One region of the Lysinibacillus sp. GW823-FHT06C08 genome, then DNA from elsewhere that is predicted to be linked to it. Evidence: riboswitches for the same ligand, from Rfam matches in the RefSeq annotation. Region 1 holds a riboswitch; the other holds the start of a gene.

Region 1 (15,320 bases):
AGAGCGTTGCCTTCTTTATTTTATAAAGATCAGTGTAATCCTCTATTTTAGTAGATCCTCCTCCCCAGAAAATACCGCTACACAGCCACTAATGGTTAAATTTTCTTTTAGAGGTAAATTGGTGAAACTTTTAGACCTTTGATACGTTAAATTAGTTGTCATGCTGCGTCAGTCATATAGCATGAAGAAGGGTGGAATTTATGAAAAAAATATGGACTTTATTTTTCGCAGCAATGCTTATTGTACCGCTATTGCTGCAACCGGCAACCGCACAAGCGGCAAAAGCCATTACAATTACTGTGGACGGGGTTCAATTGAAGACCGATCAGCCGCCAGCGATGATTCAAGGGCGTGTTATGCTACCACTTAGAGCAATCTTTGAGGCATTGGGTGCTAGTGTAAATTGGGATTCAAGGAGTCAAACGGTAACAGGTTATAAAGGAGATACAACAGTAGTTCTCAAGATGAAATCGAAGGTAGCTACTATTAATGGCCAGTCAGTTACACTTGATGTACCAGCACAAATTTTAAGAGGCAGAACAATGGTACCAGTCCGCTTCGTAAGTGAAGCGCTTGGTCAGGAAGTTGACTGGAACTCAAGAAATCAGACCGTAACGATTATATCTGATGACACACCAAGCAATATTAGTATTTCTCCTGCGAGCAATGTATCGGTTCGCGATGTCAATGATCAGGGAGATGGGCGTGACATGGAGGTTAGCTTTTCCAGATCATCTACAGAATCATACGTCGATCATTATCGGGTAATGGTGTTGAAGGCTTCAAAGAGCTTTAATTTGGCATCTGCCTTGAAAGTCTCCCCTTCTAATTATTCAATGGTGTCTACATCAGGTTCGAACCGTGCTATTACTTTATCGCAGAATTCAAGAGATGTGGACGGGGACTATATTAGAAATGATCAGCCATATGTGGTTCGTATACTTGCTGTTGGGAAAGGTTCTTATTCTAGCGTTTTATCGAGTTCTTCTGCAAAAATTACCTTAACCAATTTGTCGTCTGTTACAGAGGTAACAAATGTGAAAATGAATGATATAAACGATTTTGGCGATGGACGCGATATCTCAGTTAGCTTCACTCGTCCGCAAAATGATAATAATATTTCCAATTATCGTGTGTTTATCGTAAAGACTAGGGATGCTAGCAATTTTAATCTTACCACTGCAAATAATTTATCAAGCAGCTACTACACAACAGTGAATAAATCGGGAAGTAACGGCAGTATTTTGACAGGAACTTTGTCTTCCACTGCACGTGATACTGCCGGTGATCTCATTAAAAACAACGTACCTTATACAGCGGTCGTTCTATCTGTAAGTAATACGAATTCATTAGGAAATAAGCTGTCAACTGGCTCATCATCAGTAACACTTAGTCAAAATACAATGTCTACACCAATTATTACACAAGTGAATGACGTCAATGACTTTGGGGATGGGCGAGATTTGAGAGTGAGTTTCAATAAAGTGTCCGATGAATCTACTATCAACGCTTACCGAATTTTTGTAGTAAGAGCTAACAACTATTCGAACTTTACATTGACGAAGGCGAACAGTTTATCTAGCACTTATTACACACAAGTAAATAAAACAGGCTACAATATTACTCAGGTGCTCTCTTCAGGGGCTAGAGATACTGACGGATATCCCATTCAAAATGGAGTTAACTATCGTGTGTTCGTTATGGCCGTAGCAAATAACTCAGCGAATAACATGCTGTCTTCAGTCTCCAATACGATTACGCTATTTAGCAGCAATGCAGGTGCAGTATCGAATCTTTATGCTAGCGATGTAAGTGATTATGGTAATGGACGTGACCTATTTGTCTCTTTCAATAAAGCTGTAGACGAGTCAATCATTAGTCACTATCGGATTCTAGTTGTACCAACAGCATATTACAATAGCTTCAGTCTGACGGAAGCAAGTAATGTATCCAGCAGCAATTACACGACTGTATACAAATCTGGAAAATCTACGTATGAGCAAACATTATCTGAAAATACTCGGGATGTGCGCGGTAATACGATCAAAGAAGGTACTAGCTACCGTATCTATGTTTTAACTGTCGCGAATGGCATAGGAAGCAATGCACTTTCTGCGCCGACGTCTACAATGACGTTAAATAAGAACTTTAATGTGCAAGCTGTAACCAATCTAAATGTCACAGATATAGACGATAATGGTGATGGCCGTGATGTGCAAGTAACATTTACGAAGCCCTCTAATGAATCAAATGTCAATCATTATCGAATTCTAATCGTACCGACAGCGTATTACAGCAGCTTTAATCTTTCACAAGCCAATAGTAGCAATTATTACATCACAGAAAGCAAAGGTGGGAATACCGCTACAACTAGAACGCTGGATGGGATTAGGGATGTGCGTGGTAATTATATTACGGAAGGAACTAGCTACCGCGTCTATGTACTGACTGTTTCCAATGGGAATTCTCCAAATACCTATGCCCTATCCTCCGCTTCGCCTGTAATAACACTTAGTAAAAGTAAAGCTGTTCAGGCGGTAAGTAATGTTACTGCAAGCGATATTGGTGATTTTGGAGATGGTCGAGATTTACAAATATCATTCTCGAAGCCTTCTGATGAATCGAATATAGGTAGTTACCGCATTCTTGTCGTACCCGCATCAAAAGCAAATGGCTTTGATGTGAACGCAGCTAGTAAAGTAGCTAATTTTACAGATATAAATAAAGGTCAATCTAGTATGAGTTTGGCAACTGATAGTAAAGATATAGATGGAAGACTTATCACGAATGGTGAAGAGTATCGTGTGTATGTATTGTCCGTAGGTAATGGAACTGCCAAGGCCATGTATACCTTATCCTACCCATCTTCTTCTATTACTTTAGTGGATCACTCAGCACCTGTAACGATGGAGAATGTGCAACTGAGTTTTAAAGAGGGTCCTAATAAATATTCCGATATTACAATTAGCTTCAAGGTCAATAACGGACAAAATGTAACGGAATATAGAGTGTTTATGCTACCTAAAAATGAAGCAGATAGCTTCAAAGATAGTGATGCCATTAACAATAATAATAGTACTAGAATTTATCAGAATGGTCTCCCCAATGTAAGTCAAAGTCTAAATATAGAGTTGGATGCATTTGGTAAACCACTCATCCCATCCACAGAATATGTGGCTAAGGTTTTAGCTGTGGGCAAAGGAAATTATATACTATCAAATACGTCCAATTCAGTGCAGCTTCTTGCAAAGCCTGATAATACTAGTGGTGAGACGTCCATAGACGCTCAAGTTAACCAATAGGATAAATAGAAGGGACTCCCAATGGTGCTTTATCGACCAATGGGAGTCCCTTCTTGCTGTATGGATCATGCTATAATCATTCAATTATTTAGACAAATCTATTTTTTTATTTAATAAGTAAATTGTCAGTCCACCAACAGTCATAGACAATAATTCTCCAATTCCCACTGTGAACCATGTAGCCCAAAAAGGAAGGTCATAAAGAATAGTTAATTGCCCAGCAACCGTAAACATAGATACAGCAAATATCAGGGCTGTCACTACCATTTTTCCAATATCATTAGCGATATGCTTTGTAATACTTCTACAAAGTAATAAGACTAGGAAGGTGGCAATCCCACCAATAGGCACATCTACTATCCATGTGGGCGACATGAAATTTGCAAGTATAACGCCTAACGTTACTGCTACTACATAGCGCTTATTGTACAAGGCCAGATAATTAAACATTTCTGACAAACGTAGTTGGACAGCGCCAAAGCTAATGACTGACAATAAAACAGTTACAGCAACATAGAGAGCTGCAACAAGAGCCATCTTTGTCAGCTCACTTACTGACAGACGGCTTGAATCTTTTACAATCGAAGTATTCAATTTTATTCTCCTTTGTAAAATAGCTAATCGCTATTTTAGTAATAACTACGACCAAAGGAAGAGAGCTTAGCGCCCTATATGAAGTGCCGTAGTGCAAGCAATTTTACTTACTTGCGTATTATAGCAGAAGAATAACTGAATGAACAATGCTACTTGGTCAACCAGCCGCCGTCGATTGGCAAGACAGTGCCATGCATATAATCTGCTGCTGAGCTTGCTAAAAATAAGGTTAAATTTGCCACCTCCTGAGGTTGTGCCCAGCGACCAGCAGGTGTTTCCTCTGCCACCCATTTCGCCATTTTCCCATCGCCTTCAAAATCTGCCTGATTCATCGGCGTTTGAATGGCTCCAGGTGCAATTGCATTAGCCCGTATTCCCGCTCTACAGTAATCTAAATCTAGTTGCTTCGTGTAGCCAACAATGGCATGCTTAGAAGCTGTGTAGGCCGCTCCTCCACCACCTGCAACAAGTCCAGCAATCGAAGCCATATTGACAATCGTACCAGCTCCACGTGCAACCATATGAGACAAGATTCTATTAGTCACAAAAAACGTTCCTTTGACATTCGTGTTCATAATTTTATCCCACAGTGCTTCGTCTGTATCTAGCGTTTTTGCAAAGCCGTCTAAAATGCCTGCTGTATTACATAAAATATCAATTTGTGTAAATGAAGAAATAGCAGCCTCGTATGACTGTTCCACATCTTGTTGGCTGCAAACACTTCCTACCATATAGGCAAAATGCTCTGGATATTGCTGCTGCAATTGGACTAACCCTCGTACCTCTATATCAAATCCAAATACATTCGCACCATTTTCTAAAAATGCAAGGGCTTGAGCATATCCAATGCCTGACGCTGCCCCCGTAATGAAAACAGTTTTATTTTTATATTCTTCAAACTTCATACCATGTCTCCTTACAAAAAGAAGCCACCTCAAAATTGAGATGACTTCTCATATTATTATTCAACGACAATCCAATCTTCTGCTAATAAATCACATACTGTAGGCGTGAACATTGTGTACCCTTCTCCGCGTACATTAATTAAAAAATAAGGATTCAAAGTCTCTCCATCGTGTTGGCTTTGACCAACTAGCTTCACATATAGTTCAGCACCGCCCCAGCCTGCACGAATACTTTTTTCTCCTGCTTTTAAGCGTGGTAATATTTCTTCAAACGTCATGTCCTTCATCCTCTATTCCCATTCATTATCGCATTAGTATACTGGATTTTCGTTAGGTTGACAACTATGGTTAGATTTGCTTTTCATCTGTACCTGCTCTGTCGTCACCTTTAGTCCATTTGCCACTAAATAGCTCGTTGCTGGGTTGCTTGCTCGGAAATTAACGGCGGTTATATTCACCTTCTGAGCTGTCACACTGGCTAAGAAGTGTGCTAGTAAATCGACTTTATACTCTTCTAATACTTCCAATTGATACAGAATGACCCGCTCCAACTCACCCTGTTTCCCCCACACTGTTTTATATAACATATAGCCGAGCACATCATTTGCTTCATTATAGAAAACTCTAGCTTCTCCCTGCTTAATGCTATGCCAGCTACATTGCCAAGGAACATCTTCCTGATAAAACGGCACATGAGGTAATTGTTCTGGGCGAATTATTTCAGTCCGAATAGCTGACGTATGTTCTACCTTCGCCTCATATTCCCCACTTAAAAACTGAAGATGATCAGTTATAACATAGCCATATCTTTCATACAAAGCAATTGCTACTGAGTTTTCCTTTATTGCTTCCAGTGTGGCAATTTCAACATTTTCCCGTTCATAGATAGCTAGAGTTTCCTCCATTAATAATCGTGAAACGCCTTTCCCACGATAAGTAGGCGAAATACCCGTGCCCCCATTCCATGCTATTTTCTTGCCACCCATGTGTCGAAAGCCGTTCATGACAATACCAATTGGTTCATGATCGTCAAAAGCGACAATGGAGTGCTCAACTGACAGCCCCTCCCCAACAAGCCGCTGTAAAAACATCTCTGCCGTCATGTCGATGGGCACAATGTATCCTTCAAAGCCTTTGTTCCACGCCCGTAATACTTCCTCTAATGTACATTGTGAAACTGTTTTAATATTCATCGTTTCCCTCATCTCAAATGGAATCTAATTTTGCTAAATCTTCTAATGTCAGTTTCCCCAAAATTTCATATCCTTGACCTAAGCCTTTGGGTTTTATAATAACCGTGCCCATATTCGGGATGACCCCTAGTCCCACATTTTTCGGAAAACTATGACCAATTATGACTCTATTGATTCCCTCTGGTGGTTTCATTTCCAACATAGATTGAAAAGCCATTAAAATTGAATTTTGTTGAACAGTCGAAAGATTTCCATCTAACATAAAAATCTCAAACAAAAAAGGGTCTATTTGTACCTGAACATTCGGAAAAGCCAACTGAGCTGTTTCAATCGTTCGACAAAAAGGACTTGCATTGATAGGCGCAAGGATGGGAATTTGCCAATAACGCAACATTTGGCCATAATATACAGCCTCATGACGGCCTTGTTCGGATAAATTTCTTTGATACTGACAACTTTGAAATAGACCATTTACTTGATCTACACCAACTGTTGCAGTCCCATGTCTTGCATATAAAATAAGTCCTCCCTCTTTTAATAATTTCAGGAGATCCTTTTCCAATTTTTTCATCCCCTTCATTTTATCACTTTATTCTTTGTAATGTATGTCTTACAAATAGAAAAAAGCTCCCTATTTTCACATGGAAATAAATGAACTGTCGATTTCTGCAGGAGTCGCCGATCCTCGTTCCTTTTAACTTTTATATAAAGTACTTTAACTACAAATAGGAGTGAAAAGATTATATATGACTGGGACCCACTCATTTTTTATGTGACCTTTGTTTTAGAAACTTTTTGAATTTTCCATGAGTATAGGAAATGAGACTTAAAATATGCTGTTTCACCTTTTTAGTTTACTTTCTTGTAAAGGATTATTAAACTAGTGTTTACGGTGTGTAATTTTAAAGTCATATTGATTTTGTGTTTTAATTTATGTAGGATAAACAAGCATTGTTTGGTTTACAAACAAAAAATAGAGTTAATTAATATTCTAGAATATTAATAGATGAGGAAGTCCCGAGTAATATGAAAAATCGAAAAATAAAGCTTATATTAATTCTATCCACCATTTTATTATGTTTGTTTACAAGTTTAAACATCATTACATCCTATGTAAAAATTAAAAAGACCGTTGAAGAATCAATTGCTAATCAAAGTCTAGAGGCTGCTAATTCCATTGCTGCTTCCATCGATACAATTGCTTATCAGCAATTTTTGAATAATCCGCAAAAAAATGATTATTATTGGGAAGTAAGAAGTTACTTAAATGATGCAAGGGTAAAGCTAGGTGCATTATTTGTTTATACATTGCAGGTGGATAATCCAAAAGTATCAAAAGCAATGGTGATGGGTCTGCCAAGTGAACTAAAAAAAGGATTTGAAATAGGTGAGGTTTGTACTGTTCCAGCTAAACAAGTAGAAAAAGCCTATCATGGTGAAACCTATGTCACAGAGGTAATCCATGATTCAGTCCATGGTTCTTATTTATCTGTTGGTGCGCCAATTAAAGATGATACAGGTCAAATAATCGGTTACCTAGGCATTGATATAAGTGCAGATACATTGAATGGTATTAAAGGCAAAGTGATTGAAGATAACCTATTTATTTTTATTTTCAATGGTGTATTTATTTTAATTGTTGCTGGTTCTTTTTTATTTTTACAAAGATGGTACCAAAAAGAGGTAGCGAAGGAAGTAGGCGCCACAGAAGACACTTACCAAGCAGAAATCAAAACATTGATTACTTCGGTGTCATCGTTACGTCATGATTTCACGAACCATATCCAAGTTTTACATGGCCTTTTACAATTAGAAAAAACGGATCAAGCAAAACAATATTTAGCATCACTGTCGAAAGAAGTACAAGCGATTAAATCATTAAAATTAAATATTGACCATCCAGGTTTATCCATATTATTACAAACGAAAAAGCTAACAGCACAGAATCATAATATTGATATGGATTTCACCATCTCTCAGGGCGATTTTAATAAAATTAAAACGACCGATTTAATCAAGATTCTATCGAACTTAATTGACAATGCGATTGATGCTGCGAATGAATTGCCTGAGGGGCAACGTAAAATTATGATTTGTTGTCAAGCTGATGAAGGACAATATGAATTTAAAATTACGAATACAGGACCGAATATTGTAGACGCAAACCAAATCTTTAAACAAGGATTCTCTACGAAGAAGCATGAAAATGGGAAAATTCGAGGGCAAGGACTATTTATTGTGAAAGAAATCGTCCATAAATATCATGGAGATATTTCGATTGAATCATCGAAACATCTTGAAACGACTGCCATCGTCCATATTCCTTTCAAATAGCTACAAAATGTAGAGAGCTTTAGACAAAAACCATTGAGAAGATAATGACTCTCAATGGTTTTTGTTATTCTTTCTCTTTCATATGCGGAGAAATAGACGTTCAGCACTACGGAGTTCTTAAAAGTGGATTAGAAACAGCTCATCTCCCGTAGTGGAATTAATTATAAAAAAAGACTATAGGCAAACTCCAATTTTTTTGAGCTTGTCTATAGTCTGATGTCAGGTAACGGTCATACCCCCTGATCTTTTTTTGATTTAATATTTGCCGTTCGTGTCCGGTCCTGTGGTTTTAGGAAGGACGGTCTTAGACTATAGCCCTTCGGCGATAAACGCAGTAAGGATTTTCCAATATTACCCTGTTCAAAATCTGCATTAAAATTAATATAGGGCACACCGAGTACACGCATATTTGCTGCATAGATAATAATGAAAAAGACCGAAATAAAAAATCCAAACAGACCCAAAAAGGCTGAAAATAAAATGATAATTAATCGAAAAATACTCATTGCTGTTACAAAGGCTTGATTGACGAGTGTAAATGCAGCAATGCTTGAAATCGCAATGATAACAATCATCGAAGGGCTTGTCACGCCAGCTTTAATTGCAGCATCTCCAATGATTAACCCTCCAACAACACTGATCGAGCCACTGATGGCACTAGGCAAGCGTAAGTTGGCCTCGCGGAACATTTCAAACATAAATAGCATCATCATGATTTCAAGTATCGTTGGAAACGGTAACCCCGTTCTTGATTCAACCACTGTCGCAAGTAGAAGATAGGGGAGCTGCTCTTGATGATACGTCGTTACGGCTAGCCAAAAACCAGGAAGTAACATACTAATCAGTATCCCAAAAATTCGGAGCACCCGTTCCATTGAACTGACAATGACCGGATATTCATTGTCCTCAGATGTTTTAAAGAGCAGCATAATATTGGCGGGAATAATCATGGCATAGGAAACGCCATCGATCATTATTAGTATTCTTCCTCTCATTAATGCTTGAAGAGCAAAATCTGGTCTTCCCGTATAATCATGTCTAGGTAGAACTTTAGCCGTCTGTTCGATTGCCTCCATCAGTAAATCACCATTGACGACAATATCTGTATCAATTTTTTGTAATTGTAATCGGATTTGTTCTAGCATATTTAAATTCACAATGTCTTCCATATATAAAACGGCTACCGTTGTTTTAGAGCGTTGACCGATTTCTAATGTTTCTACACTAAATGAATTCGTAGGTAAACGTTTTCGTAATAAAGCTATATTAATAAATACATCTTCAATAAAATCATCTCTTGGTCCTTTTACAACTAACTCAAGCGTTGTTTCCCCCGGCTCACGATTAGGTCTATTTGAAATATCACTGGAATAAATCAAATGATCTTCCTCAAAATATAATAAGACATGGCCTTTGTAGACTCTTGTAATCATATCCTCTTTCTTAGTGACCTTTTGTAAATAGGGCACATGAAGATGCTGTTCAATTAGCTCCTCTAACGTTTCATCAGAACCACAGTTAAATAAGGATTGAACACGTTCGACCACAACCGTTTGAAGGAGTTCTTCGTCTATCATAGCATCACAGGTTATCATATGGACTGTATGTTGCTGAAATTTATACTGTTGGAATATTATATCAGCAGAGCGTTGAAATAGTGATTTCAACATTTTCAAATTCATCATTTGTTCCATTGAAATACTTCTCATCTCCTACTGAGCCTGCTCAAATTTAGTACATTTATGAAAACTACGACATGTAATAAATATACTTAGGCATATTTTTCCCATGGACATAAAAATTATTCAAGAAACAAATACTGTGATAACCTATTCAGAATGTTCTTAGCCAATCATTTTTTGTAGATTAGCCATCTCAATTGCCGATATCGCGGAATCATAGCCTTTATTACCTGATTTTGTTCCCGCACGCTCAATCGCCTGTTCAATATTTTCTGTTGTAACAATACCGAAAATAACTGGTACATTGGTCGTTAAGGATACATTCGCAATTCCTTTTGCCGACTCATTACACACATAATCATAATGTGTTGTAGAACCACGAATAACAGTCCCTAAACCAATAATGGCATCATATTTCTTTGTCTCTGCTAATTGTTTCGCAATAAAAGGCACTTCAAAAGCTCCTGGCACCCATGCAACATCAATAGATGCTTCATCTACACCGTGTCTTTTTAATCCATCCATTGCACCATCTAATAATTTGCTTGTAATAAACTCATTGAATCGACCTACGACTACCGCAATTTTTAAATCCGTCCCAATTAATTGTGCTTCAAATGTTTGACCCATTTTTTAAAATCTCCCTCGTTATTAGTTTGTTGTAAATGATTGACTGCGATAAGTGGCTAACGCCTCAATGGAAATCATTTTTAATCCATGATGTGCTGCATACTTTGTCAATTCATCAAAGCGCATCATGTGACCATCGTCCCCCATAATTTCACAAATCACTCCAGCAGGAATACTGTGACAAAGCTTAGCTAAATCAATGCTCGCCTCCGTATGGCCCCTTCGCTCTAAGACACCATTATCCTTTGCGATTAGTGGAAAAATGTGTCCTGGTCGACGAAAATCAGTTTTTTTCGCCTGAGATCCCAACATCTTTTGTATGGTGAATGCCCGCTCAAAGGCACTAATCCCCGTTGTTGTGTCCATATGATCGATACTTACGGTAAATGCTGTTTGATGGTTATCCGTATTGTGCTGAACCATTGGGTGCAGATCTAACTGATGTGCTAGCTTCTGCGAAATCGGCGTACAAATTAGACCTTTTCCATAAGTCGCCATAAAGTTGATCGTTTCCGGAGTAATAAATTCAGCAAGCGCTAGAAGATCCCCCTCATTTTCCCGATCCTCATCATCCACTACGATGATTATTTTCCCTTGCTTTAAATCCTCTATGGCATCTTCAATTGCATGTAGCACTATTTTTCATCTCCTCATTATGTGATTTTAAAAACCATGTCGTGCTAAATAATCTCTTGTAATCATTGACTTGCCTTGCTCATTTTTCAATTCGTTTAAAATATATTTACCGACTAAATCTGTTTCAATATTGACGAAAGCGCCTACTTTTTTCATACCTAAAATCGTTTCCTTGTAAGTATGAGGAATCAGTGAAATCGTGACCTGCTTCGTTTCAACATGAAAGATTGTTAAGCTTGTGCCATCAATCGTTACGGAGCCCTTCGGAATACAGAAACTTGTTAGTTCCTCAGACAATTCGATATCAATATAAACCGCGTTGGCCACCGGACGTTTTCGTAAAATCTTCCCAACACCATCGACATGACCAGCAACAAAGTGACCCCCAAATCGCCCATTAGCAGGCATCGCACGCTCCAAATTAACCGGATCCCCTATTGTCAGCTGATGTAAATTTGTAGCTTTGACGGTTTCAGGCATAACATCCATCGTAAGCTCTCGATTCGTAAAATGAGTAACCGTTAAACAAACACCATTGACCGCTATACTATCCCCTAACCCCACATCTTCAGCAACTTTCGATGATTGAACCGTAATTTTCATACTGTTCTTATTGATTTGCAAGGCTTTAATAGTGCCAATATCCTCCACAATACCTGTAAACATTTCTTCACCTGCTTTCACACTGATCTTACGTAGCTTCTATCCGTGGCTTTTGGGTTTCTATCCGTCACTCTTGAGCTTCTATCCGTCACTTTTGGGTTTCTATCCACCACTCTTGAGCTTCTACCCGTCTCCCTTCTTAAAGCTCATATAAAAAGAAAAACCCCTTTGACAAAGGGGTTTTGGGAGTATAAGACATCAATAAATAAGCCTATTTGGATATACATTTTTTCCATAGACTAGTATCTTATTTGTTCTTCTCCCATCCAGACTATCACTGTCGGTTTTGGATTTGCACCAAATCAGCTTGCGCTCACGGACTTTGAATTGCTTCATCACCGCCGATTGGGAATTTCACCCTACCCCGAAGAACATCTTCTATTCAATTGATTGGCTAAATAAAAAAACTTCCCAACATACTTGCGGGAAGTCGTGTCATAAATGCATAGTCAAATAGACCTTCTAAATTACATTGAATTTAAAAAGCTCGCACTTATACCCTTCTCCCATCCAGACTGTTACTGTCGGTTTTGGATTTGCACCAAATCAGCTTGCGCTCACGGACTTTGAATTACTTCATCACCGCCGATTGGGAATTTCACCCTACCCCGAAGGATCATTTTATTTAGCTAGTTCTTACGATAACACTATTTAATTATATTATCTATACTTCTGTCTGTAATTTTTAAAAAAGGGGCCACCTCTTGCTATATAGGTAGCCCCTAAATCCTTTAATGGCTTATTTTTTGAACATAATCATCATAATTTCCCGAAAAGGCCGTCATCCCAGTTGGTGATAATTCAAGCAATTTATTTGCTAGCTTATTAAGGAAATAACGATCATGAGAAATGCATAATAAGGTGCCGTCAAATTGCAATAGCGCCTCCTCCAAAACTTCCTTGCTAAATAAATCAAGATGATTGGTCGGCTCATCCATAATAAGCACATTGGCTTTTTGCAAAATAAGCTTTGCTAACGCTACACGCGCTTTTTCCCCGCCGCTAAGGGAGGCTATCTTTTTAAAAACATCCTCTTTCGTAAATAAAAAATTACCGAGTACTGACCGTATTCTTGCCTCTTCCATCGAAGGGAAAGTACTCCAAACCTCTTGTAATACCGTATTATTAGGATGTAATGTCTCTTGCTCTTGATCATAATAGCCGATTGTCACACCATTTCCCCATGCGATAACGCCACGGTCCGGAGACAATTCATGTAATAACGCCTTCAAAAGCGTTGATTTCCCAACACCATTTGGACCTACTAATGCGACCCGATCTCCTCTATCCAAGGAAAACTCAATATCTTGCAATAATATTTTCTTGCTATCTTCTAGCTGATAGGAGAGCACTACATCTTTTACCTTCAACACTTCTTTATGAGATCTCTTATCTGTAGCAAATGTCATTTGTGCGTGTTTTAGATCCTTCTGAGGCTTTTCAAGACGATCTATTCGTTCGAGCTGCTTCCTTTTGTTCTTAGCGCTTTTCGAGGAAGTAGCCATCGTAATATTCCGCTCAATATAATCCTCCATTTTGGCGATTTGCTGCTGTTGCATCGTATATTTCTTTTCCATTAATTCGCGATTTTTCACCTTGCTTTCCACATACTTAGAATAGTTACCGCTGTATGTTGTTCCATGGGTGCGTTCAATCTCATAAATTTCATTGACAAGGGCATCTAAAAAATAACGATCGTGCGAAATAACAATAATAGCACCCTGATAGCCACGTAAATAGCTTTCAAGCCAGTTTAAAGTCGCAAAATCCAAATGGTTAGTCGGTTCATCTAACAGCAATAAATCCGGCTGCTCTAGTAAAATTTTAGCAAGTGCCAGTCTAGTTTTCTGTCCACCACTTAATGATTCGATAAGAGTGTTTGTCGGGATGCTACCAAAGCCCATTCCATTTAACATACTATTTATTTTTGCCTCGACATCATAGCCACCTTGCTGTGAAAACCAATCTGATTTGCTGGCATATATCTTCATTACCTGTTCCAGCTTTTCGGGGTTATTGATGCAGGAAGGCTCACCCATCTGCATTTCCAGCTCTCGAAGTTCCTTTTCAGCCTCTTGAAGCTCAGTAAATGCCCCAAGCATTTCAGTCCAAATCGTATGTTCTGGCTGTAACCCACTATCTTGTCGCAAATAACCTAGCTTCATTCCCTTGCCTATAAAAATGTCGCCTTCATCATAGGGAAGATCCCCTGTAATGATCTTTAGTAGCGTTGATTTTCCTGCCCCATTTACACCTATAAGTCCAATCCGATCGCCACGTTCCATTTTCATGGTTATCTTTGAAAGAATCGGATCTCCCAAGTAGCTCTTACTAATTCCATTTAATTGAAGTATCATTTTTTCAATCTCCTTATTTATTTTATCCATTACTACTAAGCGAATTGCTCAAGAAATAAATGGACATATAAGGTTACACATCACTTTTCACTCCTTTCAAACAAACACAAAAAAGGCGCCGTCATAAAACGGCACCTTACAAACATCCCTATGAGAAAAAGGGCATGTTAAATTTTATAATTAAACAAAAAAAGCGCCGTTACGAACCGGCGTCTAGCAATCTATACATCCCATTTAATTGGATGTCAATCAGTAAGAAATAAAGAAGGCAAAAAGCAACCGGAACCTGCATCGATATGAAATTTGCTTAAAAAAGGGCATACTTCTCCCTTAGCCAGCAAATCCCCACAAAGATTGTAAGATTTTACCTCTACTTCGGTTAAACCTTTCGCACAAACAGTTTCCATTACTTCGCCCTCCCTTCGAATTTATAGTATTAAATAATCTATCATATTTTTTTCTAGAATACAAATATCCTGCCGCTTTTTTATAGCATAAATGCCTTGGAATCTATCATTCCTATCGTTAAACTAGAGAATATATTGGAACTTACTATTCTTAAAATCGTTCCTGTACAAGTGACTATTTAGTCCACTAATTTGGAGGTCATTCCATTGCACTATTTTAAAAAAATAACTTATAAACAACGTATTTTCTATGCCTTGTTATTACTTGGCTGTGCCCTATCCATTTTTTTCGTTCACCATAATGAACAATTTTATGATCGACCTATTGCAGAAATTCTGAAAGTCAAAGTAACAGAATCTGAACCAATAACAGATATGTATGAGAATGAAGATATGTTGTATACACAGCAAATTAAAGCCGTACTTAAAAATGGGCAGCACAAAGGAAAAACGATTGATTTGACGAATGACTATTCTTCATCTGGAGCCTTTGATCAGGAATACAATGTTGGCAATGAAATCTTTGTCGCTATAGATGCACATTCAAAACAATCAGAGTTAACGGGCACCATTCTCGATTTGAAACGAGATCAAACAATTATGATGATCGCTTGGAT
Region 2 (15,320 bases), 290 kb from region 1:
AGCTTGAAACCTATACGCCCTATGAAGAATGGATTGATGTCTGTAAGGGCTGGCATGATTAGACGAACAAAAATCGGTGAAACTTTTCAACAGTCTCACCGATTTTTATTGTAGCTATTTCTCCAATTCTCTTTCATCAATGGAAAAAATCATAGAGCTTTTATGATTGCTTTTTCACAATTTTTTTACCATATGTCATATAGCGCCATAGCTTTTCAAATGGACCAATGGAAAAGAATTTGAACCAAATCATGCTAAAGATAATTTGGATGATAAAAATAATGCTTGCGATTACTACAATATCTGATGGTGAAACGACTTCTAAGCCCATAATCGAGATGATGGTCATACCAATAAAGCTTTGGGCTAAATAGTTGGTAAATGCCATTTGTCCCACTCGTCCGATTGGCTGAAAAATTTTCTCTATTTGACGATTCTCTAAAATAGTAAATAAACAAGCTAAATAAAAATATGTTGTCGGAACTACTCCTAAACCAATAATAGATTGTAACTGTTGGTCATCAGCTTGTGAGGCAAACCATATCCATAGTGAAAAACCAATAAAGAATGGGCCCGTAACAAGAAGCAGCCATTTTATTTGTTGGATATGAGCGCCAATATGACCAATCCAACCAGCTTTCGCTACTAAAAATCCACTTAAAAACATGATAAATATAGCGATAGCATCATTCCCTAAAAGACCTAAAATAGTGGCCATTATCGAATTAGTTGGCATATACAATTGACCTAATATAGCAAGAATATGAAGTGTAATGATTGTAAAAAGCCATTTACAAATTGTTGAAATTTTCGCAGAGTAAAATGGTAGCAATAAAAATCCAATAACTGCATAGATAGCTAAGATTGAACCCCAAAACAGGAAAATATGAATGATACCAATAATCAATAATGCAACTAAACGTCTTGCAAAGCGTCGTTTTGGTTTATCCCCACGAGCTTCTGCCCGAGAAGCAAAAATATAAAAACCAACACCGAATAGGAATGAAAAGATTGAAAAGAATTTCTTTTCAATAAAGATATCAATAAGTGAATCGATCACTCCATTGATGCCACTATAATCAGGCATAGGGCCGCCCTCTATTATGACCTGATAGGCGCCTACATTAATAAATAAAATACCAAATAATGCTAATCCTCGAATAATGTCCAAGGAAAGAATTCGTTCTTTTTGTGTAACGGATGGATTCATGTTCAAATAACTCCTTATCTTTTATGCTATAGCTAGCATAACTCTTCATCCTTACAACTATTTTTTTTTAAGCTTACAGGAACCTTACAAATCAAAAGATTAACTTTATAGTTTTTTATCCGATTCTCCCGAAAAAAATAACATATTTTATAGTAAGAACATAGTAGAAAAGAGGTTTCTCCGATGAAAAGAAATCGCAAATTTGGTTTTTGTTACCCGGGCTATCGATACTGTGGACCTGGTTGCTCGGGACCAGGTGAACCCACAAATGCTGTGGATAGTTGCTGTAAACAACATGATGAATGTTATGATCGTTACGGTAGCATAAGATATTGTGATGAACTATTTCAGAAATGCCTCAGACCTCACATGCATGCACCCAATAAGATGGCGAGAGATGCAAGACTATTCAATCGGGTATTCGAACTACGTAATCGATTCTTTTAACAATGAAGCTCACGTTATGTTGAAAACAGCGTGGGCTACTTTTTTGTATAAATCGCATATTTCTGTGGACCCATAAAGCCAAGCTTTGTCCCTAAATAAATGGATGCTGTATTGGAGATATCACAATCCCAGCAAGGCTTTAGCTCGTTGGCCAAACAATGATTGATAAATGTTGTCGCGATCAAACTAGCCAATCCCTGACCTCTATAATTCGAATCTGTCATAATATCAATTTCAGCATAGTCATTTGATTTAAAAATAGAAACGGCTTCACTGACGATTTGCTCCTTATGTATTAGACAAAAGCCAAAACCATTTGTCAGGAAATTAGCCGTAGAATCCCAATATTCATCATAGTAAGCACATGTAAACTCCATTGCGTTATTTATATGATGTTGAGTAATTGGCATGACCTCAAAATTGGATACTTCTTGCTTCTCCTTCCCACCATACAAGCTTTTATCAAATGTAAAGGTATAGCGTTCTAATTTTCTAAGCTGCCCATTTACAAGTTGTTCAATTTTAGTATTCCATTGCTCTGAATAAGAAAATAAGGTAAAGCGCTTCCCTTGCTCTACAGATTGCTCGAGGCAAATGGCAAGCTGACGGTCAAACTCAGTTGTAGTTGAATCACCATATACAAAATAAATTCCTGATTTTGTATGTATTAGGAGCGTTTGAAAAGTAGCTGTATCTGCATAGACTGTCCCTTCTATTAATTGATCAAGAATACTATAAACAAATGTTGGAGCCCTTAGAATGTTTTGTTTAATGATTGGATAATGATTCGCTGTAACTTTTATCACGACGTTTCCCCCTTTTATTGGCATTAAGCACCTTATATTTTATAATAAAATATAGATCTAGTTGAAGGGACTGAATGATGCACAGATAGCAATATTTTTCATCCAACACCATTAAAATCTTGGAGGTAAAAGTATTGATTGAATGTATGGACACGGAAAGATTATTATTACGAAAAGTGGCTAGTGCTGATGCTAAAAGTTTATGGGCGATTTGGTCAGATCCTGCTGTGACCAAATTTATGAATATCTCAAACTTTACACACGAAGAACAGGCGCTGGAAATGATTGAATTACTCAATCAATTAGCTAATGAACATAGGGCCATTCGCTATTCTATCATTGAAAAGATAGGCAATTGTATCATTGGCTCCTGTGGATTTAATAACGTAGATTTCGATAAAGCTACCGCAGAAATTGGCTATGACTTGGCGAAGACTCATTGGGGCAAGGGCTACGCCACAGAAGCTATTATCGCTTTAATCGATATTGCTTTTACACATTTGGAGATGAAGACAATTGTAGCAAAGGTCGATGCCGCGAATATTAATTCCATCAAAGTCTTGCAGAAATTGAATTTTATTTTGCAGGGCTATGATAGCAATGAAGAAAATTTACAAGTATACACACTATGTAAAAGGTAATATAGAAAGCTAAGAATGGTTATCTAACCATTCTTAGCTTTCTGCTTAGTGATACATGCCGTTATTAATTTTCCCCGTCAACTTTTCTATTTGTACTTCGAATAACTCTATTTTAGGCATAATTGGATAGCCCTCTTTTTTCAAATGTCCATTCAGGATTACCGTATTTCTCTAAAAGCGCATCAAAGAGCCATTCCTTCCTTGACTCCTCTTCAATTCTTACAACTTGTCCAAATAGTACTACACTTTGGTAGACAAGTGCAGATTGACAAGCATATTTTTCCCCTGAGTGTAAATCGCCCATTTCACTTACTTCTATACTGATTTTAGGGTTTTGTTTAATATTGGACCAAAAATGGCTTTCTCGCATATTACAGATATGCAAATAAAGTTTATCATTTCTCTCATACACATAAACAAATGGAATCACATAAGGATATCCTTCTTCATCAACCGTCGCAACATGTGCTACTTTCCCCATCTTTAAAAATTGCAGTACTTCATCATGAGAAATTTCTACCCATTTGTTTTGAATCATACCCCTTATCTTATTTTAACCCCCACATCTAAATATGGAACGATTAAAAAAAAATCGTTCATTCTAAACATATATATATTTTACATCTTTGTGACACCTAAAAAAAGGATATTTTTTCTTTCAACAATAAGTAAAGCCAAGAATGCATTTGTTTAGCATTCTTGGCTTTACTTTATCGTTATTTAATTGGAATCCAAATTTCTGAGTATGAATCAGGACTATATGCATCTTCTTCAGGGTACACCTCAAGCTCCGCTGTTCCTGCTGGCTCATATGGATTGGATGGGAACCATTCTGAATATATTTGTTTCCACGTATTTTGCATGGCATCTGGCATAGGGCCATGTACCTCAAATACAACCCATTTTGATGCAGGCACTTCCATTGTTAATAGATCTTCTCCTACATCCCCTTCATGATTTGTAGCAATCCAATAATCAATGAACCCCTGTTGTCCTTGGCTTGTATTAGGTACACATACGCCCAGTACCCCATTGATATTGCCATTATTTAATTGATATAGATGGTGATCGAAGGCACTCTCATTGATTTCCTGCCAGAATAATGGTATTTCTCGAGTATTCTCTCCATCTTGGCAGTTGTACGTTCTTTTTACCCCAACAACTTGAAACTTGTCTTTTTCTACGATTTTATACTTCATTGGTTCTGCTCCCTTCAAGCTTACCTGTATAACCAGGCGATTGTATGATTGTAATGGTCCTTGCTTCTTTCTCGCTTCACTCGGCGTTACATAATGCTGTTTACGAAACGCTTTTGTAAAGGCTTCAGGAGTTTCATAGCCATATTTGTAGGCGAGATCGATTATTTTTTGATCTGTATCCATTAATTCCTGAGCTGCTAATGTTAATCTCCTCCGTCTTAAATAATCCGCAATCGACATATCCGTTAAAATCGCAAACGTTCGCTGAAAATGAAAGACAGATGAATTAACCTCCTGTGCAATTTGTTCAATGGTTATGTTTTCTAATAAATGATCCTCCATAAAATTAATGGCTTTTTGAATCGACTCAATCCAACTCATTGCTCTCACTCCCTGATAACATCTTAAAATAGTTCATGCTTTCCAGCCTGTCTTTTTATGCTAACTTTGGACAGGTATGTGTAGAAGCAGTTTTTCATCACTAACACTCCTTCTATTTTCGTTACTTTACATACGATTTTCGCTCTTTCTCCACTAAAATCCATTGTACTAACTATCAAAAAATATCGAAAAATAACCATTATATTTATAATAACGGACAAGGCCTTTATTGTCCTTAAATCAAGGATAGTCAACATCGTATCTTACCAAAGGAGGAAGAAAAGACTTAGGCTATGCCTTCAGATGAAAAGGAGGCAATGGGAAATTTCCAAGCATGTTGTAATCATGAAGTATACGAAGAATTAGGCTACAGGTAGTATTGATGATAAATCTAATGCAGCTGTAGAAGTCAGTTACTTTGAAGCCATCATAATTGGCGGACAAATGACCCTTCTTAATCTTGAATAAATTAATGTACGATATCGCATGGCAATCTAAAGATGATGTTGCACGACTACCATTGACATTCCCAGAAGATCGACCATTTCTCTTATCTTTATTTCCATAAAAAAAAGTCACGTCTTCTCGACATGACCATCCTTTTACATATAAATTTAATGGCTACTCTCGTCTGGATGTTGATAAATAATTAAGGCAGAATGGATGACCGTTTGTTCTCCGATATAAAGGGTATTGTATTTGATATCAAGTATGAAAAAGTAACTTAAATCTAATAAAGCCCGATTAATATCATGTTCAAATTGCACAATATCGTTGTTTTGAATTGTCACAACTTGAGTCGTTTGTGTCATTGCCCACACCCCTTTTCTTTAATAAAGGGTATGAAAGTCAGTATAAAAATATTGGAGCTTTTTAGCTCCAATATTTTTTAGTACATCGTTAAATATTCCTCACGCTCCCAGTTATGGACCCGTGTGCGGTATTTATCCCATTCGATTTCTTTGGCAACATTAAACTTTTCATAAATATGATCACCTAGAGCATCTCGTACAACTGAATCCATTTCTAATTCAATTAACGCATGTTCTAATGAAGAGGGTAAGCTATCAATGCCATTTAATTCACGCTCTGGACCTGTCATTTTATAAATATTTCGATCTACCGCTGCTGGAGGCGTTAAATCCTTGCGTATGCCATCAAGCCCCGAAGCCAAGATCACAGCCATTGCTAAATAAGGATTCGCCGCTGGATCCACTGAACGTAATTCAACACGTGTTGATAATCCTCTAGCTGCTGGTATACGAATAAGTGGTGAACGGTTTTGAGCAGACCAAGCAACATAGCATGGGGCCTCATAGCCTGGGACTAATCGTTTATAAGAATTAACAAGTGGATTCGTAATTGCCGTAAATCCGTGTACATGCTGGATGATTCCTGCCATAAAGCTACGAGCTGTTGCACTTAATTGAAGTTCTGCGTGTTCATCATAAAATGCATTTTTATCCCCTTCAAATAATGATAGATTAAAATGCATACCAGAGCCGTTAACTCCGAATAATGGCTTCGGCATAAATGTTGCATGTAGCCCATGCTGTGCAGCGATTGTTTTTACGACTAATTTAAATGTTTGAATATTGTCGCATGCTTCAATGGCACTAGCATATTTAAAATCAATTTCATGCTGTCCAGGTGCTACTTCATGGTGAGATGCCTCAATTTCAAAGCCCATCCCTTCTAGCTCTAAAACAATATCCCGACGACAATTCTCTCCTAAATCTGTCGGAGCTAAGTCAAAATAACCTCCGCTGTCATTTAGCTCAAGTGTCGGATGCCCCTTTTCATCCAGCTTAAAAAGGAAAAATTCTGGCTCTGGGCCCAAGTTAAAGGAAGTGAAACCTAACTCCTCCATTTCCTTTAAAACGCGCTTTAAATTGGAGCGTGGGTCTCCTTCAAATGGTGACCCATCTGGCCTTGCAATATCGCATATAAGGCGTGCCACCTTACCTTTTTCAGCTGTCCAAGGAAAAATGACAAATGTATTGAAATCTGGTCTCAAGTACATATCAGACTCCTCTATACGTACAAAGCCTTCAATCGAAGAGCCATCAAACATAACCTTATTGTCTAAAGCTTTTTCTAATTGACTCACAGGTACTTCTACATTTTTAATCGTTCCTAATATATCAGTAAATTGTAGGCGAATAAACTTCACATTTTCTTCCTTTACTCGGCGTATAATACCTTCTTTTGTATAATGTTTCATTTTCCACCACTCCAATGTAAATTTAGTTAACACATTTTTTATAACTGCTTTTAAAATACATCATTTTATTGTTATTAGCAATATGTATGTAAAGTTTTATAACATCGTTTTTTTAGAATATATTTATCTTGAATTTCGATACATAAAAAAGGCGTACCCATTTACTAAATGGATACACCTTATATATATTTTTAAAATTGAAATAGCATATTAACGAATACTACGAGTATGACAGCAGGTACTATGATTAACATTAACATCCTGTAAATCGCATAATACCCCTGCCCCATCTGGCTTCCCATTAGCAGTTCTCTTTTCACAAATTCCTTATCCACTACATATGCAATAAAAATCGCAATGGACAAGTTACCCAATGGCAGCATTAAGTTTGATACTAAAAAGTCAGTTGCATCAAAAATATTCTTCCCAAAAACCGATACATCCGCTAGCAGGCTAGAGGAAAGGGATGCTGGGATGGCCGCAAGAAAGACGACTATACCTAGGCAAGAAGTCCATACGAGACGAGACTTCTGACTATTTTCCATAAATGCCGCAACAATAATTTCGTATAAACTAAACGAGGACGTTAATGTGGCAAATAAGAATAATAATAAAAACATCGCTAAAAATACTTCCCCAAATGGCATTTGGCTAAATGCTGTCGGTAACACCATAAATAACAAGCCTGGCCCAGCTGCCGGCTCTAAATCAAAAGCAAAAACGACCGGGAAGATAGCTAGTCCAGCTAAAAATGAAACAAGTACCGTTAGCATAACGACGGAGCCTGCTGAATTCGGTAAACTCACATCTTTTTTGAGGTAGGAACTATATGTAACAAGGCAAGAAAATCCAACGGCTAACCCAAAGAAGGATTGCCCTAAAGCTTCTAATAAGGCTTTTCCGGTAATATTTGAAAAATCAGGCCATAAAAAGAATTTTACCCCGTCCATGGCGCCATCTAATGTGACAGCACGTATCACTAGGACAATGAACATAATAAAGAGCAATGGCATCATCCATTTATTCGCCTTTTCAATACCATTTTGGACACCTAACGAAATAACAAGTACGTTTGCTAATGTAAACAAAGCCAAACCTACAATTGTAATCCAAGGTGTACCAATTATCTTTCCAAATAGTTCTCCAGGATCAATAGCCGGATCAATGACAGCACCCGCTACGCCTAGCCCACTATAAATAAAAATCCAGCCACCGACAACGCTATAAAATGTTAGTAATAAAAAACATCCGAGAACACCCATGCGGCCAATCCATGCCCATCCCTTTTTCGTAGGAGCAATTTTTTTATAGGCAGTAATTGCCTCTGACTGTGTACCTCGTCCTAAAATATATTCAGATAATAGCATCGGGAGCCCAATTAACAATGTAAACAATACAAAGATTAAGAAAAACGCCCCTCCGCCACTTTGTCCGGTTACATACGGAAGCTTCCAAATCGCTCCTAGTCCTATTGCAGCACCTGCTGATGCTAAAATAAATCCTAACTTACTAGACCACTGTCCTTTTTTTCCACTCATCTCTTCAAACTCCTCTAACTTTCTAAACTCTTCTCTAATTTTACATGAAATTATAGCTTTCGACTAGGTATTACTAAAAAAGAACTAGTTATACTTGGACAACCCATTACCTTTTTCTATTTTTTCTACATTTCGCCATAAAAAAGCCTCGAGTTCATCCCTCGAGGCTTAGTACATTTTATTTTGTTATATACATAGAACGCTGGCGGTCAATCCATTTACGCATTGTCGTAAATAATAACGCCATAATACCCGTTAATAAAATCCCTTTGACAATATTAAATGGTAAAATACCAGCGATAATCATTTTATAAAGTGAGTCACCTACAACAGGCTCCATTCCTAAGAAGTAAGTGTACATTGGTAAAAATACAGCATAGTTTAAAACACTCATTCCTACTGCCATCACAACTGTTCCTATTGCTAAACCTCCAACAAGACCAGCGATTGTTTTAAATCGATTAAAAATAAAGCTTACTGGCAAGATGAATAAAATACCTGTTACAAAATTGGCCATATGCCCTACCGGAACGCCTGTTGGAGTGCCTGAGAAAATCCAATCCAACACATTTTTAAACAATTCTACTAAAATACCAGCTACAGGTCCCATTGTGATTGCTGCAAGCAAGGCAGGCATATCACTGAAATCCACTTCCAAAAATGCTGGGAATGGCGGAATTGGGAAATTAAAAAGCATTAATAAAAATGAAATACTGCTCAGCATCCCAATCGTAATAAACGATTGAAGTTTGACATTTTTCTTCATAGAAAACTCTCTCCTCTTTGCTGATTCAATCTCGCAAGAAGAAAGGTGACGATCTTTCAATTGTTTCATGAAAAAACCCTTATGCGTTTAATAAAGCATAAGGGAGAAAGGCATAACGAATAAGCGTCCTCATCAACTAATTTTTGAGCACAGTTTAATAAAACATACAAAAAAGCGCTCGGTCATAGTTCATTTCATGACAATGAATGACGATCGTACCTTCATCTTCTCCCATCCAGACTTTAACTGTCGGCCTTGGAATTTCACCAAGTCAGCCATGCGAAAATTCGCACAGGTCGCGGGCTGAAGAGTTTAACATAAATCAAGCGAGCTAATGAATATATTCACTAGCGATTTATGACTCTATTACCGCCGGTCGGGATTTTCACCCTGCCCCGAAGATGAATCATATTATTTTATACTACAGCTTTACTATAATGAATTACGAAGTAAAAGTAAATAGTTCTGCTCAAAAAATCCGATTAAATTGCTATGTTTTATAAATAGAAAAGGCACTCCCGCCATACAGGAATGCCTCTCTTGTTTTTTTCTTCCTTCGACTATGGTAAAAATTGTTTATTTGGTCCCACTGGCTTTGGTAAATAACCCTTCAAATCAAAGCCTTCCCAGCTTTCTTGCACAACATTATCTAAAAGGAGCTGTTGATTAAAGCTAGCAGCAGTTAACATCATGGCCTCAATTAATTGAGTAGCTCGTATTGGTTCCATAGATGTTAAATCAAGCGGAATATCAAAAGTAACAACGACACCTTCCGCTTGTTCAGTGACTGTGTATGTTACATTTTCAGGCACTACGGATGTATAGACATCATCATTTTTATTTTTCATCAGTGTAAGTGCCTCTGTGACTGTCTCAAAAGATTGACGGAAATCTGGTGATAAATATTCTGCACCATTGGAATCATGGTACAAGTAATAATTATAGTGCTTTGCATTCGTTAAGGACATTCCTTGACTTGGCTCACCTTCTTGAGAAAACTCATACGGGGTTCCATCTTCATTTTGGATTTCCACTTCGGTGTATTCAGAGTCCGAGAATGTGTCTTCCATTGTGCCTTTATATTCATTTACTGCAGCAGAGGCAACATCATAGTCATTCCCCTTTGGCAAGACATGGATAAGCTTATCATCCTTTTCCTTCAGCTCACCTTTATAAGGATGATACTCTGTAAACCCTTTGGCCTCCTCGTCAATTTGAGGAGCATACTTTTCATATATCCGTAAGGTAGAAGGCTTCTCTTCTCCAAAATCCGTAGCCACACGTTCATTTGGAATCACATACGTCATAGGAACACTTTCCGCATCACGCCCTGCCAAACCAATACGGAATACGACAGCATCTTTTACATCCTCCTCATAGACAGATGTACGTAAAGATAAAATGCGCTCATGTTCCGCAACAATACTTTTGGAATCCAGCATTTCATCCTGCGTGGCCGCTTCCTTTGCTGCTGAATCCTCTTGCATCGTCGAAAACTGAGCCGTTTCAGGCATACTCGCTTGATCTTTTTGCTCACCTTGATTGTTCTTCAATATTGTGCCAACTAGTATTGTTAGCACAAAGACTGCGGCTACACTCATATAAATCTGCATATTACGTACTTTTGATTTCGTCGCAGGCTTTTGAATGATAGCACCTTCCTGTTGAGATGGTTCATCTTCTATAGGTTCTTGCATAGCTTCTTGAAGGTGGATATTATCTTGCAAGCGAGCATCTGCCATTAACCGATTTAATATATCTTCTTTCGAACGGTGGTCAGAAAGCTTAGGGGCATTGTTCAGTACATGTTCAAGCTGCTCATCATCAAATGCCTTATGTGTCATTGCCGTTTCGCCTCCTGTTCTCTGATCGGCTGTAGCTGTTGCCTTAAAAATTTAATGGCTCGATGCTGGGTTGTTTTTACCTTCGCTTCTGTCCAATCAAGTATTTGCGCCGTTTCTGCAATCGATAAATCCTGGAAATAGCGCATAATAATGACCATTTTTTGATCGCCAGTACAGTTTTCTAATGCTGACTCTACTTGCATAAATTCATCACTGGCCTGTAGCATTTCCTCCGGTGATGGTGTGTTTGAATGGAGCTGTTCCGTTTCCCAGTCAAAGAAATCAAGCGAATGCTTCTGACGCACTGCTTGCTTTCTAAAATGATCAATCGCAACATTTTTGGCTATTGCAAAAAGCCATGTTTTCTCACTACTATTGCCTGCAAATTGATCGTATGAGCGCAATACTCTTACATAAACTTCATGCGCTAAATCTTCAGCAAGTGTACGGTTTTTTACTAGATAGATTAGAAACTGGAACACGTCTTGATGATAGGCATCGTATAGTCGATGGAACACGGAGTCATTCAATGCACTCCACCCCCGTTCTATATTATTTGTCGTCTTACATTCACAGAAGTTACAGTCAATTAATAACAAACCATGTTATTAATCGAACGGTAAATAAAATGTGAAGGTAGTACCTTCCTTAAGCACACTATCTACCATAATATTTCCTGAGTGTGCCTTTATAATATTTCGTGCAATGGCTAAGCCAAGTCCCGTACCACCCTTAGATCGAGTACGTGCCTTATCTGCTTTATAAAAGCGTTCAAAGACATAAGGTAAATCATCTTGAGGAATACCATGTCCTGTATCTTGAACAGAAATTTTAGCGAATGTTGGCTCCTGCTCCACTTTTACTGTGACAGATCCCTCTTCCGTATGTCTTAGTGCATTGTCGACTAAATTTGTGAGTACTTGCTCGATGCGATCCTCATCTATATTAATCATCGCATCGTCATTAAATTCACTATCAAATAGTAGACGAATATGCTTTTCTTTTGCAACCTGTGCAAATTTTTGGGTAATACGTTCGAATGTAGAATTAATTGGCAATTCATCTTTATAGAGTGTCATATGCCCTGATTCCATGCGTGCTAAATCTAATAAATCCGTGACAAGGCGACCCATTCGTTTGGATTCATCATAAATAATTTTTGTTATTTCATTACGTTCTTCCAGATCTTGAATAAAATCATCATCCATCAATGCTTCAGAATAGCCTTGAAGCATGGCGATTGGCGTCCGCAATTCATGAGAGACGTTCGCAATAAAATCGGATCGAAGTTTTTCTAAGCGGTGTTGTTCAGTCATATCACGAATAACAGCGACTGCACCACGAATGTTTTCTCCACTATAAAGAGGACTAATTGTAAACGTATAGTAATTACCATCCATTTCAATTTCCTCTTCTAGCTTATCCTCAAACATGAGTACATGATCCAGCATATGATACAGCTCTGGCGGTATTGGCTTCGCACTTTGTGAGCCTTTGTTTACAAACCATTTTTGCATCAGACGTTCCGCTGGTGGATTACTTAATAATATTGTACGGTCGCGATTAAATGTAATCACTGCATCTGTCATAGATGTCAAAATATTGGATAGCTGTTCATTCTCTTGATTGATGACCTCTAAATTATGCTTTAATTGACGACCCATTTGATTGAAAGCAACTGCAAGCTGTCCAATTTCATCATTTTGAGTCGTAGGCATTTTCGCTTCAAAATTCCCTTTTGCAATTTCAAATGCCAGCTCACGCATTTTTCTAAGTGGAGAAGTAATACGTGAAGACAAGAAGAACGCAAAAAATGTAGTCAAGACAAATGCTATGAAAGCTGCCAAAAAGACAATTTTCGTCGTTTCCTTGGACGTTTTATGTAGGGCATCGGGGCTTTGATAGATGAAAACTGCTCCATGTACAGCATTCTCTACATTTAATGGGAAACCAAGTACAACGTAAGATTCCATTTTCTCTTGATCTGTAGAGGAGGGCATCATCATTTCTTTAGTAATTGGTTCATCTGATTGAAAAACCTCACGGAAAGATTTATTTGCCAAAATAGTATCTTGAATTTCCTTTTTATTGAGTCCCTCTTGCATGGCAAAGGATACCTCTACATGGCTGATTGCGATTAGTGCGTTGGTGCCTTTAGGTAAAATATCTTTTAATAATTCCGAAGTCGATTCAGCTGTTTCATTGTCATCCACTATACTTGCCACAGTGGCAGCGGTTTGACGTAAAGATATTTCCGCTTGCTGCATATGGTAGTTTTGAAGAAATTCAAGCATTAATACCGTGAAAACAAATAATACAAATGAAACGAGAAGCAATATGGTTACCCATAGCTTCCCGACAACACTATTCCATATTCTATTCATTGACAACCTCAAATTTGTAACCAACGCCCCAAACCGTCACGATCATTTTAGCAGCGTTTTCAGAAACACGGTTGAGCTTTTCACGCAAACGTTTTACGTGTGTGTCAACTGTACGTAAATCACCAAAGAAATCGTAATGCCAAACCTCTTTTAGTAGTTGTTCACGGTCAAATACTTTGTCTGGCGATTTCGCTAAGAAGTAAAGTAATTCATACTCTTTTGGTGTTAAATTCACCTCAATGCCCTCTGCCGTTACACGGTGTGCATCATGATCGATCATCAAATGCTGGAACACCACTAAATCTTTTGAAGAGGATGCATTTGTCGTTGGTGAGAATGCCTGTGAACGACGTAAAATGGCCTTCACACGTAACACTACCTCACGAGGACTAAATGGTTTTACAATATAATCATCTGCTCCTAGCTCGAAGCCTTGAACACGATTAGCTTCCTCGCCTTTAGCAGTTAATAAAATAATAGGAGTTGCAGCGCGTTCACGAATTTCTGCACACACTTCTAGCCCATCTTTTTCAGGCATCATAATATCAAGTAAAATACAGTGATATTCTTTTTCTAAAGATTTTTCGATCGCTTGTTCACCATTTTCTGCCTCGTCAACAAGGTATCCTTCTCGCTCCAGATACATTTTTAATAAGCGGCGAATTCGATCCTCGTCATCTACTACTAATACTGAAATATTTTCTGACACTTTCACGATCCCTCTCTTCCAATCTTTCTCTAACTTCTATTGTACATGGTGTGACACATATTGAAAAGAAAAGAAAGCCTCTTCGCTAGAGCGAAAAGGCTTGTTGTTTCACAGGTTATGCGTAGGAGTGTAAACCTGCAAGAATTAAGTTAACAGCAATTAGGTTAAATAATATAATACCAAAACCAATTAATGCTAACCAAGCAGATTTTTGACCTTCCCAGCCTTTTGATAAACGTAAATGTAGGAATGCCGCATAGAATAACCATGTAATAAGAGCCCATACTTCCTTAGGATCCCATCCCCAGAAGCGACTCCAAGCAATTTGCGCCCAAATCATCGCAAAGATTAAAGCACCTAGGGAGAATACAGGGAAACCAATTAGCACTGAACGATAACCAATTTCATCAAGTAATTGTAAATTAACACGCTTCACAAGTGGTTGGAAAATAGCACTTATTCGACGACGTGCAATTAAGCGAATTAATAAATACAATACTGACCCTACTAATAATGACCAAAAGACAGTTGTTAATTTCTTCGCATTAATTAATGCTGGCATTTCTACTATTGGTGACATGCCATGCTCTTCAACCGCCTCATACTCATTCATACCGAAAACTGGTGGTAAATTGTAAATGATTTTACGCGTAGTTCCTTCTTTATCCACATAATTGTAGCTAGATTCATAATCCATTGCACTGAATGTAGATGTCACAGCGACAAACCCAACAACTACTACAAGACAGTACATAACGGCTTCTAACCAAAATCGTTGTTTAGAAGGCTTCGTTAAATCTACAACCTTTAATAAGTAAATAAGTCCAGCCACAGCACTGATCGCTAAAATAGATTGCCCTAATGCCGCTGTAATCACGTGAATTGTTAACCAATGGCTTTGTAATGAGGGCACTAATGGACTTACTTCTTTCGGGAACATTGAAGCATAAGCGATAATTAAAAGTGCTACTGGTAATGCTACCAATCCAAGTGCAGATAAACGATAAATAAAGTAAATTAAAATAAACGCACCAACAATGAACATACCAAAGGCAGTTGTAAATTCAAACATATTACTTACTGGCGCATGTCCAGTATAAATCCATCGTGTAATAAAGTAGGCAAGCTGTGATACAAATCCAATAATTGTTACCACAATGGCAAGCTTACC

What was found. Region 1 has a riboswitch for FMN ahead of ribE (riboflavin synthase). Riboswitches for the same ligand answer to the same signal wherever they lie in the genome.
Region 2: another riboswitch for FMN. It lies ahead of AC1Q6O_RS04620 (ECF transporter S component); the one in region 1 lies ahead of ribE (riboflavin synthase).

What each region holds. Positions count from the first base shown of each region.
Region 1 is NZ_JBXAHN010000001.1:1,275,061-1,290,380, reverse strand. It holds gene AC1Q6O_RS06035 (copper amine oxidase N-terminal domain-containing protein) at 201-3,302, shown strand; gene AC1Q6O_RS06030 (QueT transporter family protein) at 3,387-3,896, opposite strand; gene AC1Q6O_RS06025 (3-oxoacyl-ACP reductase) at 4,046-4,801, opposite strand; gene AC1Q6O_RS06020 (DUF2829 domain-containing protein) at 4,858-5,079, opposite strand; gene AC1Q6O_RS06015 (GNAT family N-acetyltransferase) at 5,113-5,994, opposite strand; gene AC1Q6O_RS06010 (histidine phosphatase family protein) at 6,008-6,556, opposite strand; gene AC1Q6O_RS06005 (ATP-binding protein) at 7,021-8,328, shown strand; gene AC1Q6O_RS06000 (spore germination protein) at 8,559-10,022, opposite strand; gene ribH (6,7-dimethyl-8-ribityllumazine synthase) at 10,173-10,640, opposite strand; gene ribB (3,4-dihydroxy-2-butanone-4-phosphate synthase) at 10,662-11,276, opposite strand; gene ribE (riboflavin synthase) at 11,304-11,942, opposite strand; FMN riboswitch at 12,190-12,315, opposite strand; FMN riboswitch at 12,434-12,559, opposite strand; gene AC1Q6O_RS05980 (ABC-F family ATP-binding cassette domain-containing protein) at 12,671-14,296, opposite strand; gene AC1Q6O_RS05975 (hypothetical protein) at 14,542-14,703, opposite strand; gene AC1Q6O_RS05970 (YibE/F family protein) at 14,911-15,320, shown strand, end outside.
Region 2 is NZ_JBXAHN010000001.1:984,058-999,377, reverse strand. It holds gene AC1Q6O_RS04670 (YbaK/EbsC family protein) at 1-62, shown strand, start outside; gene AC1Q6O_RS04665 (DUF418 domain-containing protein) at 161-1,210, opposite strand; gene AC1Q6O_RS04660 (Parvovirus coat protein VP1-like protein) at 1,394-1,657, shown strand; gene AC1Q6O_RS04655 (GNAT family N-acetyltransferase) at 1,693-2,463, opposite strand; gene AC1Q6O_RS04650 (GNAT family N-acetyltransferase) at 2,598-3,104, shown strand; gene AC1Q6O_RS04645 (pyridoxamine 5'-phosphate oxidase family protein) at 3,217-3,642, opposite strand; gene AC1Q6O_RS04640 (AraC family transcriptional regulator) at 3,821-4,684, opposite strand; gene AC1Q6O_RS04635 (hypothetical protein) at 5,299-5,496, opposite strand; gene glnA (type I glutamate--ammonia ligase) at 5,574-6,908, opposite strand; gene AC1Q6O_RS04625 (sodium-dependent transporter) at 7,100-8,446, opposite strand; gene AC1Q6O_RS04620 (ECF transporter S component) at 8,625-9,212, opposite strand; FMN riboswitch at 9,432-9,619, opposite strand; gene AC1Q6O_RS04615 (RNA polymerase subunit sigma) at 9,773-11,056, opposite strand; gene sigX (RNA polymerase sigma factor SigX) at 11,053-11,586, opposite strand; gene AC1Q6O_RS04605 (ATP-binding protein) at 11,665-13,440, opposite strand; gene AC1Q6O_RS04600 (response regulator transcription factor) at 13,433-14,149, opposite strand; gene ccsB (c-type cytochrome biogenesis protein CcsB) at 14,265-15,320, opposite strand, start outside.